2 regions of the Methylotuvimicrobium sp. KM2 genome follow, and region 2 is predicted to be linked to the other one. Evidence: riboswitches for the same ligand, from Rfam matches in the RefSeq annotation. Region 2 holds a riboswitch; the other holds the start of a gene.

Evidence for each region. A riboswitch is a leader RNA that binds a small molecule or an ion and turns the genes downstream of it on or off. The one in region 2 is predicted to bind cyclic di-GMP.
Region 1: linked by a shared signal. The riboswitch ahead of WJM45_RS08660 (hypothetical protein) and the one ahead of WJM45_RS19625 (S8 family serine peptidase) in region 2 are both predicted to bind cyclic di-GMP.

Annotation. Positions count from the first base shown of each region.
Region 1 is NZ_CP150634.1:2,042,672-2,048,254, reverse strand. It holds gene WJM45_RS08685 (hypothetical protein) at 143-316, shown strand; gene WJM45_RS08680 (gamma-glutamylcyclotransferase family protein) at 313-759, shown strand; gene lysM (peptidoglycan-binding protein LysM) at 1,136-1,579, shown strand; gene WJM45_RS08670 (YidB family protein) at 1,597-2,070, shown strand; gene WJM45_RS08665 (hypothetical protein) at 2,036-2,320, shown strand; cyclic di-GMP riboswitch class I at 2,982-3,060, shown strand; gene WJM45_RS08660 (hypothetical protein) at 3,283-3,942, shown strand; partial or broken gene WJM45_RS08655 (IS3 family transposase) at 4,419-5,486, opposite strand; gene WJM45_RS08650 (hypothetical protein) at 5,546-5,583, opposite strand, start outside.
Region 2 is NZ_CP150634.1:4,635,617-4,641,199, reverse strand. It holds gene WJM45_RS19630 (bile acid:sodium symporter family protein) at 658-1,590, opposite strand; cyclic di-GMP riboswitch class I at 2,059-2,144, shown strand; gene WJM45_RS19625 (S8 family serine peptidase) at 2,232-4,058, shown strand; gene WJM45_RS19620 (DNA ligase) at 4,467-5,318, shown strand.

The DNA.
Region 1 (5,583 bases), 2.4 Mb from region 2:
TCGCTGCCATAAAGTTAAGGATTTCGTGATAAATAACGTCCTGTAACTATGCACTTTGTTAAGGGTTCGGTAACTCGCTTGGCAGGCCACCCTAGTGCCGAATTTTTTGACCTACGATGAACATAAACCATCACACAATTCGATGAATATTTTCATACGATTGAAATACGGATTGTTAATGATTTTCTTGGCAATCCTTGAAATCGGTCCGATACCGATTGCCGCAGTCATCGGCTTATTTGTCGTAATCTTTTTGCCTCGCTGGTTTAAGGACGCCGTCGACAAAATGTACCATTCGAACGACAACAAAAAATGAAACGACTAAAAAAACGCCAAACAGACTATCTATTCGTGTACGGAACCTTGCGAAAAAATCACGGACACCCCATGTCGCGTTGGCTAAATCAACGCGCCGACTGGATTGGCCCTGGATATTTTCAGGGAAAATTATTTAATCTTGGGGAATATCCGGGCGTCGTAAAATCCAACAAAGCCGGTGACCAAGTGCTCGGCGATATCTACCGAATCGGCCGCCCAAAAATGATCCTAGCCACACTCGACCGCTACGAGCAATGCGCCATTGGCGACCCTCGACCCCACGAATATGCGAGGTCCATCGAACCGGTCATGCTCGACCCAGTTCAAACACTGAACGCTTGGGTTTATCTCTATAACCGCCCGATCGAGGGTCTCGTGTGTATTACTTCCGGCGATTATCTTGCAGCAAGCGCCAAACAGAGTATTGGACAAATCCGATAGCGTGGCTAATCTTGGCGTTATGATTCGAATTGTATACCCGTCGTAGATCAAAATTCGGTGCCTGGGTGTCCGCTAAAGGACGCCGTGAATACGTCCATGTAGGCTCTATGCCAGCTCCATGCTGGCAAAGCCTTTATCGGACACCCAGGCACCTCCTCTGGCAATGCCGAAATTTGAAGTGCGAAAGGTATATCTCCCCTGTCGGCATGCAATACCACAAGTCACTTTCCTTGGACGGTTAGATCAACAAGGTCCAAATGTCAAATGCAAAGCCTGCCCTAATTTTTTGTACGCCCGAAATCAGTTGACCGCGATCAAGGCGGGGTGTATGTTCCGAAAGCAAACTAAATTTCCACAACAAAAAAGAGGATAGATCATGGGTTTATTCAACTTTGCGATGAATATGGGCAAAAAACTGTTCGGCTCCGAAACCGAGGCGCCTGCCGCGATACAAAAGCTAATCGAAGAAGATAATCCGGGCGTCGAAAATTTGCAGATACAAGTCAAAGATGGCCGCGCCATTCTGAGCGGCAAGGCAAGCTCGGCCGAAGCATTGGAAAAAGCCGTTTTGATCGCTGGGAATGTGCAAGGCATCGAAGCCATTGATGCCGCAGGAGTGACGATCGCGGATGGCAGCACGGTCGCCGGAGACGATCAGTTTTACACGATCGAAAAAGGCGATACGCTTTGGAAAATCGCCGAGACAGCCTACGGCAACGGCTCGAAATATCAAAAAATATTCGAGGCCAACCGAGAAGTCATCAAAGACCCGGATAAAATCTATCCCGGCCAGAAAATCCGAATCCCCAAAAACCTTTGACCCGAGGCGGCACAGTCATGGATATCAATTCCCTACTTCAAAGAAGTGCACAATTATTCAAGGAGCAATTGGACACGGATCGTGACGGAAAAGTAGAAACCTCCGAAATCGTCGGAGCGTTGGCCAAATTGTTCGGTAACACTCAAGGTCAACTGAATCTGGCTTCTATTATTTCCAGCATGCAGAACGGTGGCAGCCAAGATTTAATGCAGCTCGCGTCCTCGTGGCTAGGCAAAGGCCAGAATGCTCCGGTTTCCGGAAACCAGTTGGAACAAATATTCGGTCACGACAAAATTGCCGCATTCGCCAAACAACTGGGCATCAGCGAATCTTCGGCGTTGAACGGACTCCAAGAAGCAGTGCCTAACGTCATTGACAAGGCTTCTCCAAACGGAACGCTCGCCGATCTTGGAGAACAGTTGCTGAATAGCGTCGGCGGCGTCTCAGGCGCCATCAATGCATTCGGCAAAATGTTCGGCCGAAAACCCTGACGTTTCGGATTGTTCGAAACGATTCAAATCATTAATCCTATTCTTTGGAGCGACGGCCATAACTGAAGACGAACTGTTGAATAAAATCCAATCTACTATCGACGAACAACAAAGCAAACTGACCGAATTGAAAAACAAAGTCAAAGAAGAATCGCAAAAAGCAATCGACGATTTAGAACCCAAAATTCGAGCGGGCCAAAGCAAAAACCCACGAAATCGCCGAAAACGCCGACGACAACTAGTGGTATAGGCTCGCCGTTATACACAAGTATCGGTAAACTTGCTAAACAGAGGTCATCGTACACCTGGAAACTGTGCAGTTTGATAAACCTGCGGATATTGAACATCAGTAGCTTCGAAATCGCGACGAAGGCGTCGCTCCCACAAGGAGGCCGGATGCTCTGTGGGAGCGATCCCCAGATCGTTCCTCACCTAACGCTAGGTGAGGGAAAGTCGGGAACGTCGGGCGACAAAAAATGGTATCGAGGCCTCATTACTCCCTTTATACTCAAAAATTAGCTAACTTTGTGAAGGTATGGGGTGTGGCTAGCGAGGATGTCGGCAGCAGGGATCGCTGCCGTCAAGCCCCCATGGACGGGTTCACGGCGGTCCTCGATAGACATATCCCATGCCTTTTTATTCTTAGACGGTTTTTCAATCAAAAGGGAGTAGCTAAGATTGCAAATCAGTAATTTTTTTCTGGTTCCCACGGTCCTCAGTGGAAACCCATACCTTGTCAGCCGAGGCAAGATCGGTATGCATTCCCACGCTGGAGCGGTGGGAACGAGAAAAACGGTAATTTTCGACTTATGTATAACGATGAGGGGTATAGGGGGTGACAACAAAACCTGAGGTGTTATTCATTCTTTATAAAAATCCTCAGTTGAAACTTATTAAATTTTATGATCGAATTCGGTGAAAGCCAAACCTATCGTAAGGTAGGGACAGAAAGTCGCGGGTCCTTTGATCCAGGAAAGCCGGACTGCCGAAAGTGACCGTCGCTATGGTCATGTAGGTGGTTCGGCTTTTTATTTGTTTTAAAGAATTCCGTTTGAGGCTCTATGCGAGCGTAATCGTTTAGTCTCGCGCTTTGTACAGTTTTTTTTGGGGTGCGCCTATGGTAAATCAATTACTTTCAAACAAGTACTTAATCCTCATCATATGAAAAACGGGAAAGTGCTAAAGGGTTACTTAAAGCAAAGGTAGCGTGCTATGAGTCAAAATATTGAATATATAGTAAAAATAGCAATAGTTTTTGGATTGGTTTTATTATTTAACTCTCAACAGGTAAATGCAAACGAAGCCAATTATTTTGATGTTAAACTTTCATTAAAATTAGCAATTGAAGACCAGTTAAATATTTCAAACACCAAAATTTCCAAATTAACGCAATCGCAGAAAGCGATTGTCAATCTGGTTCAAAATTTTCCGCCAAATAGGCGTGTTTCCAAAGACACTATTTTGGCTTTACGAATGGATGACTGCTCTACCGGAGAAGGGCGGCTTGTCGTTTATGATAAACAAGAAAAAAAAGAAGTTAAAGACGTAACAGACCCTTTCATTCTTTTTGATAGTTCTTTAGAACGTATCAGAAATGGTTTACTTACTGAAGTTTGGTTTTCCTCGGAACTAAAATTCCAGGACAGTGAGACGTCAGACTTCGCAGTAAATTTTGGTGCTCTAGCGATAGTCGGTAGAGCGAATTTTTTGAATGGTAATAGTTGTCCTTCGAAACTTAACGCATCAATATTAGGGTTAGGTTTCTTAAATATTAAGTTTCAAGATGACGTTGGTGAAGGACCGGTAACCGAAAATCTGGATGTGTTTGTACTTGGGGGTAGTAAAATTTCAGCTAAGTTTCTATCACCATAGTATTCGGTCATTTTTGTATTGTCGGGTAAGATTTTTTAAATTTTACCCGAGCATCTTCATTGGTAAGTCGCCATTCCATAGACTGAGTGATAGGATCTCTTTTTTTCGGCTCTTCCGTATTTCCCGTGGTTCTCCCCAATATCTAGTGTTCAGGAAAGAAGGTCCGGCGCCCCTGAACATCCAGCCAAATATGCTGGAACAATCGGCCCAGGCTATAGTAAAGTGGACCCCAACGTCAATACAGAAAATGGTCTAATTTAAGGTGGAACCTGCTCTTTAAAAAATAAATCTTTTATAATTATTGCGCCGCAGGCGTTTTCATCACCCTCTTTCGGTTCATGGCGGGCCTGTGGGCAAAGGGTGAATGAGTGTGGGTAAGCTCGTGGGAAACTGCTTCAGCAGTTTTCCATCAGCTTATCCACACGGTCCGAAGGACATTCACGCTTTGTCCACAGGCCCGCCACGCGCCATGCCTATTAGCCGCCATGGACTTCATGCGGTGTCGCGTAATTCAGGCTTTGATGTGGCCTCGTTTCGTTGTAAAACTGAAAATACTCGGCCAGTCCGGTTTTGGCTTCGGTCATCGTTTCATAGCCTTTGACATAGATATTTTCATACTTGACGCTCCGCCATAAGCGTTCTACAAAGACATTATCCAACGCCCGTCCATGCTGATCCGTATCCCGGCCTCCGTCAAGCGCCCGGTAAATTCCCGGCTGGTAAACTGGCTGCCTTGGTCGCTATTGAAAATATCCGGCTGCCCGTGTCGTAACGCGGCTTCCAGGCAATCCAGACAAAACCCGATATCGATCGTGTTGGATAAGTACCAGGCCAAGACTTTGCGGCTATACCAATCGATCACGGCCACCAGGTAGGCAAATCCCTGAGCGAGCCGTACATAAGTAATATCGGTACTCCAGACCTGATTGGGCCGTTCGATCGCCAAGTCGTTTAACAAATACGGATAGACTCGGTGTTCCGGGTGACTTTGGCTGGTATTGGGCTTGGGATAGATCGCTTCCAAGCCCATCTTCGCCATCAGACCCCGGATGCGCTTACGATTGACCCGATAGCCTAACCGTTTCAGCGCCGCCGACTCCCGTAAAAGGGATAGTCGGTATAAAGCGCGTCGATCCGATGCATCAGGTCGATCGTAAGCGCGTCTTCCGGTACGCTTCGGTAGTAGTAGCTTCCCCGCGACACGCCGGTTAATACACACTGACGACTCAACGAGAGCTCCGGAGCCGGTTCCAGCCACTGGCGCCGTTCGCTTACAGGGACAGCCCGGACTTTTTTTTAAGCCAGTCCAACTCGACTTTCAACCGCCCGATTTGGCTATACAGCGCTTCCTGGTCGGCTTCATGCTGCCGGCTCTTTCGGCCCCGTTTTACGGAAAAACACTCGACCAGTCCGGCTTGCGCTTCTTTTTTCCAGTTCGAGACCTGATTTGGATGCACCTGGTGCGCGCCGGCGATCTCGTTGATGGTTTTGGCTTCTAGCGCCACTTTGGCTTTAAATTCGGCACTGTGTTTCTTTCTCTGCATGGTTTTTCCTCTACACTTTCTCGGGTTTATATATGCAGATTACCACCTTAATTAACTGTTCAGTTTTTGGGGTCCATTATACTTTTTTGGTTAGGGC
Region 2 (5,583 bases):
ACCCCGATCTTCGTAAACGTACAACTAGCTTAGTTTAACCCGGGTTCCTTCTATTGATCTGCTTCTTAGATAAAGCAGATGATTTCCATGGTGTTTTGTTTAAAGCGAGGGTGAATATGTATAATCCAGGCCAATCGCGTGTAAGTAAAATTATGATAAAACCAATGTCATTTATGCTCCTGTTTTCTGGTGCTTTTATGTTAACCTAGCTTTAACAAGTGTAGTCCCTACCGTCTATGCTATTGAAATATAATAATTAAAAATCATGCCAAATTTAACTTTGTAGTGCCATAAAATTAATTATTTCATATTATTCAATAACCTATTGACGCGCAATGTTAAGGCTGGGTTAAGTCATGGGTATGCGGATACAACTAATTCTCAAAGATTTATTTAAGTATTCATGCCCCATTGGCAAATTACCGCTATTCATGCCTAATTGTTGCCCCCTCTTTTTCAAAGAGAGGGATTGAAATACTTAAACAAAAGGAGCTTAGGCGATGCTGGTCAGAAAAATTCTCGTGCATTTAGCATTTACGCCACCCTTGAAATTCCGCAATTGCCGAAAAGCAAAAGCCTATCTTACTGATAAAGCCCACCTTCATAAGTCGATACTGGAATATGCGAAAACAAGGATCTCTCCGGCATTATTCACACCTATCTTTTAGTCTTTCGTATACGCCACCAGGCTGCCAGCATACTGCCGATGATCGAATGAAAACTTGCCGAAATGGCAGAGGGAATTGGCGCAAGAGCCATTTGTGCAAAGCTGGATTGGGCTAGTACCGCGCCTAAGCCAGAGTTTTGCATGCCTACCTCGATTGAAATTGTGCGGGCTGCTTTTTCTTCAAGCTTCATCAAGCGAGCCATTGCATAGCCGATTGTAAATCCGCCTAGATGCAATAAGGCAACCGCACTCAATAAAGATAAAGCCGAATCCTTTATCGTGCTTGCATTCGCGCCAATGATGCTTGCGCAAATCAATGCGATGACCATCACTGAAACGAGCGGTGCGATAGGCGTTACGGCCTGAACCAGGCGAGGCGTATAACGATTCAGCAACATACCCGACAAAACCGGCAGAATTACCACCTGTAGAGTATTGAAGAATAAGCTCCAAGCATCCACCGGAACGTAGGCACCGGCTAGCCAGTGAGTCAATAGCGGCGTCATGACAACAGCGGCGAATGTAGAGCACATCGTCATCAATACCGATAGCGCGACATCGGCATTAGCAATGTAGCTAACCACGTTAGATGCGGTGCCGCCGGGGCAGCAAGCCACCAGTATCAGGCCGACCGCCAATTGCGGATTGAGCGAAAACCCATAAGCTATGGCCCAACCCAAAAGCGGCATCACGGCAAATTGAGCAACGACTCCGATTAAACCCGGTCGAGTCGTGCGCGTTACACGTCGAAAATCCTCGAAGCTAAGCGTAATACCCATGCCGATCATGATAATAGCCAAGCCCCAAACGATCATTGGACCGCTGAACCAAGTAAACCAAGCAGGAAAAAATAATGCTAAACCGCTGCAGGCGATGACCCAAAAAGGAAAAAGATTGGCGAGCAAATTAAGTAAGCGAAGCACGTCGTTTTTAAACCGAATAAATGATAGGCGTCAAGTATACTTTAAATGGGCGGATTTGCTGTTGATCAACCCTGAGTTTGTCTATGGAGAGAGTTATTGAACTTAGGCCAAGCGCTTATCTGAATTAAGGTCAAAATAAGACTTCTTGTGTAATCTTTTACTGACAAAAACTCGCCTAAAAAGAAATTTCTTTCTTTGGCGATTTAATCTATGCACTGTCGGCCATTGCGCTTAATTAAAGATGAACGAATGGCTAAAACTCAAAAGGTTTTTTGTAGGGGAGTCGTAATGGACAACTTAAAAGTGCTTACTAAATCACTGAATCGATATTAACAATAACAAGATGATTTCTCTAAATAAATTTTTTCCAAGCAAATCACATCAATTATTTCTGAAATTTATACACTGTAACTCAACCGGAACGAAAAAAGCTTTTAAAGTGCTTTTAGAAGCTCCAGTCAATCGAAAATCATAAAAGGGCAAAGCCATCGAAAGGTGGTGACGCAAAGTTTCCAGTCTAACGGAGTCTTTCCTATGACAGTGGGGTTGCTAAATTGGCGCAGCGCAAAATCTACGCTAATTTATATTCAGCTTCAAGGAACTCCTTCGGACCTTTAAAATATAAATTAAGGAGTGGGGTCATGAACTCTAACAGCCGAAGAAGTCAAAAAAATCAAAACACATTCAAACCAACTCAAATTTCCAAAGCCTTGGCGGCGGTATTGATTGCCGGCGTATTCGGTGGCGCAAGCGGAACGGCTTATGCAGCCCCCGACAAGCCTTGGAAAGAAGGCCAAATTCTGGTCAAACCGAAAGCCGGGTTATCGGACAGCGAGTTCGACAAAATTCTGAAACGCAATAAAGGCCAAAAAAAAGAGATAATCGGTAACATCGGAGTGCATGTTATCTCTGTACCTCCCCAAACCGAGCAAGCCGTTATTCGGGCATTATCCAAAAATCCTCATGTCGAATTCGCAGAGCTCGATATGGCGGTCGAACTCAGCTTGACGACGCCCAACGATCCGCGTTACGGCAACCAATGGCATTTACCCAAAATTCAAGCGCCAACCTCTTGGAGCTCAACAAAAGCCGACAACACCGTGATTGCTATTTTGGATACCGGTGTCGATAGCGCGCACTCTGACTTATCCAGCAAAATGCTGCCCGGTTGGAATGCGGTCGACGGCAGCACCAACAGTTCTGATGTACATGGACACGGCACGGCGGTAGCGGGTACGGCGGCCGCCACAACCGATAACGCTAACGGCGTTGCCGGCGTCGCTTGGAATGCGCAAATATTGCCGGTTCGCATTACCAACAGTAGTGATGGTTGGGCTTATTGGAGCGATATTGCTCGTGGCTTGAACTGGGCGGCCGATCAAAGCGCAGATGTCGCGAATATCAGCTACGGGGTCTCCAACAGTTCTGCGGTAACCAATGCCGCACAATACATGCGCAGCAAAGGCGGGCTTGTAGTCGTTGCAGCGGGCAATGACGGCGTCGATCCGGGTTTCAACGATAACCCTTACATGATCAGCGTTTCGGCAACCGATAGCTCCGATAACAAAACGTCCTGGTCGAACTACGGCGCGTTCATCGATGTTGCGGCGCCGGGATCATCTATTCAAACCACTACGCGCGGCGGCAGTTATGGTAGTTGGAACGGCACATCGTTTTCGTCACCGGTGGCTGCAGGCGTGATTGCCCTGATTCAGGGCGCGAATCCAACACTAACGCCCGATGAAGTCGAGCAAATTTTGAAATCCTCGGCCGATAAAATCGCTGGCGATATCCACCCATACTATGGTCACGGCCGCATCAATGCCGCCGTAGCGGTTGAAATGGCGCAAAGCATGGGGAATGTCACTGTCGATAGCGACGCCCCTTCAGTCAATATTTTCTCGCCAACGGGGGGAAATACCGTCAGCGGATTGGTTGAAGTCGAGGTCAATGCCACCGATAATGTCGGTGTAAGCGAAGTGTCGCTCTATGCCAATGGTTTCTATGTCGGTACCGATACGACCGCACCTTACCAATTTAGCTGGGATTCCAATCAAGTCCCAGATGGTTCCGTAACCTTGAGCGCAACCGCGATCGATGCGGCAGGTAATGAAGGGGTTTCAAGTGGTGTTAATGTAACGGTCCAAAATACGATTGAAGAAGTCGTTGATGAGCCTATCGAAGAAGTGATTGAAGATATCGCGCCTCCAACCGTAGCAATCAGCGACCCAGCCGACGGTAGCCGAGTATCACGAGTAGTTAAAATAAATGTTTCGGCGGAAGACGACGTTGCTGTGGCTAATATCCAACTGTTTATTAACGGCAGCCTGGTGAGCTCAGTGGACGGTAATCAATTGTCTCATAATTGGAATACCAACAAAGAAAGACGAGGCACTTATATCATTGAAGCGGTTGCTACCGATACATCGAATAAAACCGCTAAACATACGATTACAGTTTCTAAATAAGCAAAAGTAAACTGCAATCCAAAAAACGCCGGCTGACGTCGGCGTTGTTTTGCTCTGTGTCAAGTAACTCAAAAAGAGGATAGTTTGAATTATTAATTTAACCCCCTTTTTATTCTCATCGTTTGAAAACAAACAAGCCGCTAAAGGACGCCGTGAACCCAGCATCTAAATTATGGAAGATATCTACCATAGCCAAAAGGCTTAGGAATTTAGGTGCTGGGTGAATATATCCATGTAGGCTCTATGCCAGCTCCATGCTGGCATAGCCTTTATCGGACGGACACCCAGGCACCTCCTCTGTCACTACCGAAATTTGAAGTGCGAAAGGCATAATTAAACCTGCATCCTTTTTTCGGCCCTTTTTTCATTAGGCTTTTGTCATAACGACTACTCTACGGAGGAAACAGCATGAACAATACTAATCATTTCAAATTTGCCCGCTTGCTGGTCATCCTGGTATATTTGTTTGTTTCAATCGCTGCGGCCATTGAAAAACCGGGCATCATGCAGGCCAGAGATTTCGATCCGTCGATCGATGCCACGGAATATTGGGTCAGCGAAAAGCTTGATGGGATCCGGGCACGCTGGGACGGAAAACAACTGATTTCTAAAAACGGCCACCTATTCCATGCGCCAGACTGGTTCATCGAGGACTTTCCTTCTGTAACGCTAGATGGCGAATTATGGTTGGCGAGAGGTCAATATCAGCAGACCGTTTCCATCGTTAGTCGCAAGGCCCCTCATTCCGATTGGAAAAAAATTAAATTAATGGTCTTCGACTTGCCAGACAACCCGAAACCCTTTTCAGAGCGGGTCGCCGCAATGCAGCACATGGCGTTGCAACAGCATACGCCGTATCTTAATTTCATCAAGCAATTTCGGGTCGCATCCTCCGACGAATTAAAGCAAAGGCTGGATCAAATCGTGGACGAGGGCGGCGAAGGTCTGATGCTGCATCATCAAGACAGTCTTTATCAACATGGACGCAGCAATCGGTTGCTTAAATTAAAACCTTACGACGATGCGGAAGCGGTCGTGATCGGTTATCGACCCGGCAAAGGACAATTTACCGGCAAGATGGGCTCTCTTAAAGTCCGAGCCGAAAACGGTAAAGAATTTTACATCGGAACCGGGTTCAGCCAGCGGGAAAGAGAAGACCCGCCGCCTCTGGGCAGCCTTATTAGCTTTCGTCATCAAGGCTACACCGATAAAGGAACTCCCCGTTTTGCCGTGTTCATCAGAATACAAGATGAGCCTTGAGTATCTGCAGTCTGCATACTTTCCCGCCGAGGGATCGTGCCCATAGCATAGGCATCAATTTAAGGAAAAAACGCGCCATTCCGCTAGAGAGGTAATACGTAATTTCACGTCCATGAGTAAAAAAGAGTTTACACGGCAAAGCTGAAAGATTACGAATTTCAGTATCGAGACCTGAAAAAACAATTTATACCTTTCACACTTTAAATTTCGGCAGCACCTAAGGGAAGCGCCGGGGTGTTCGGCAAAGGCTTTACCAGCATAGAGC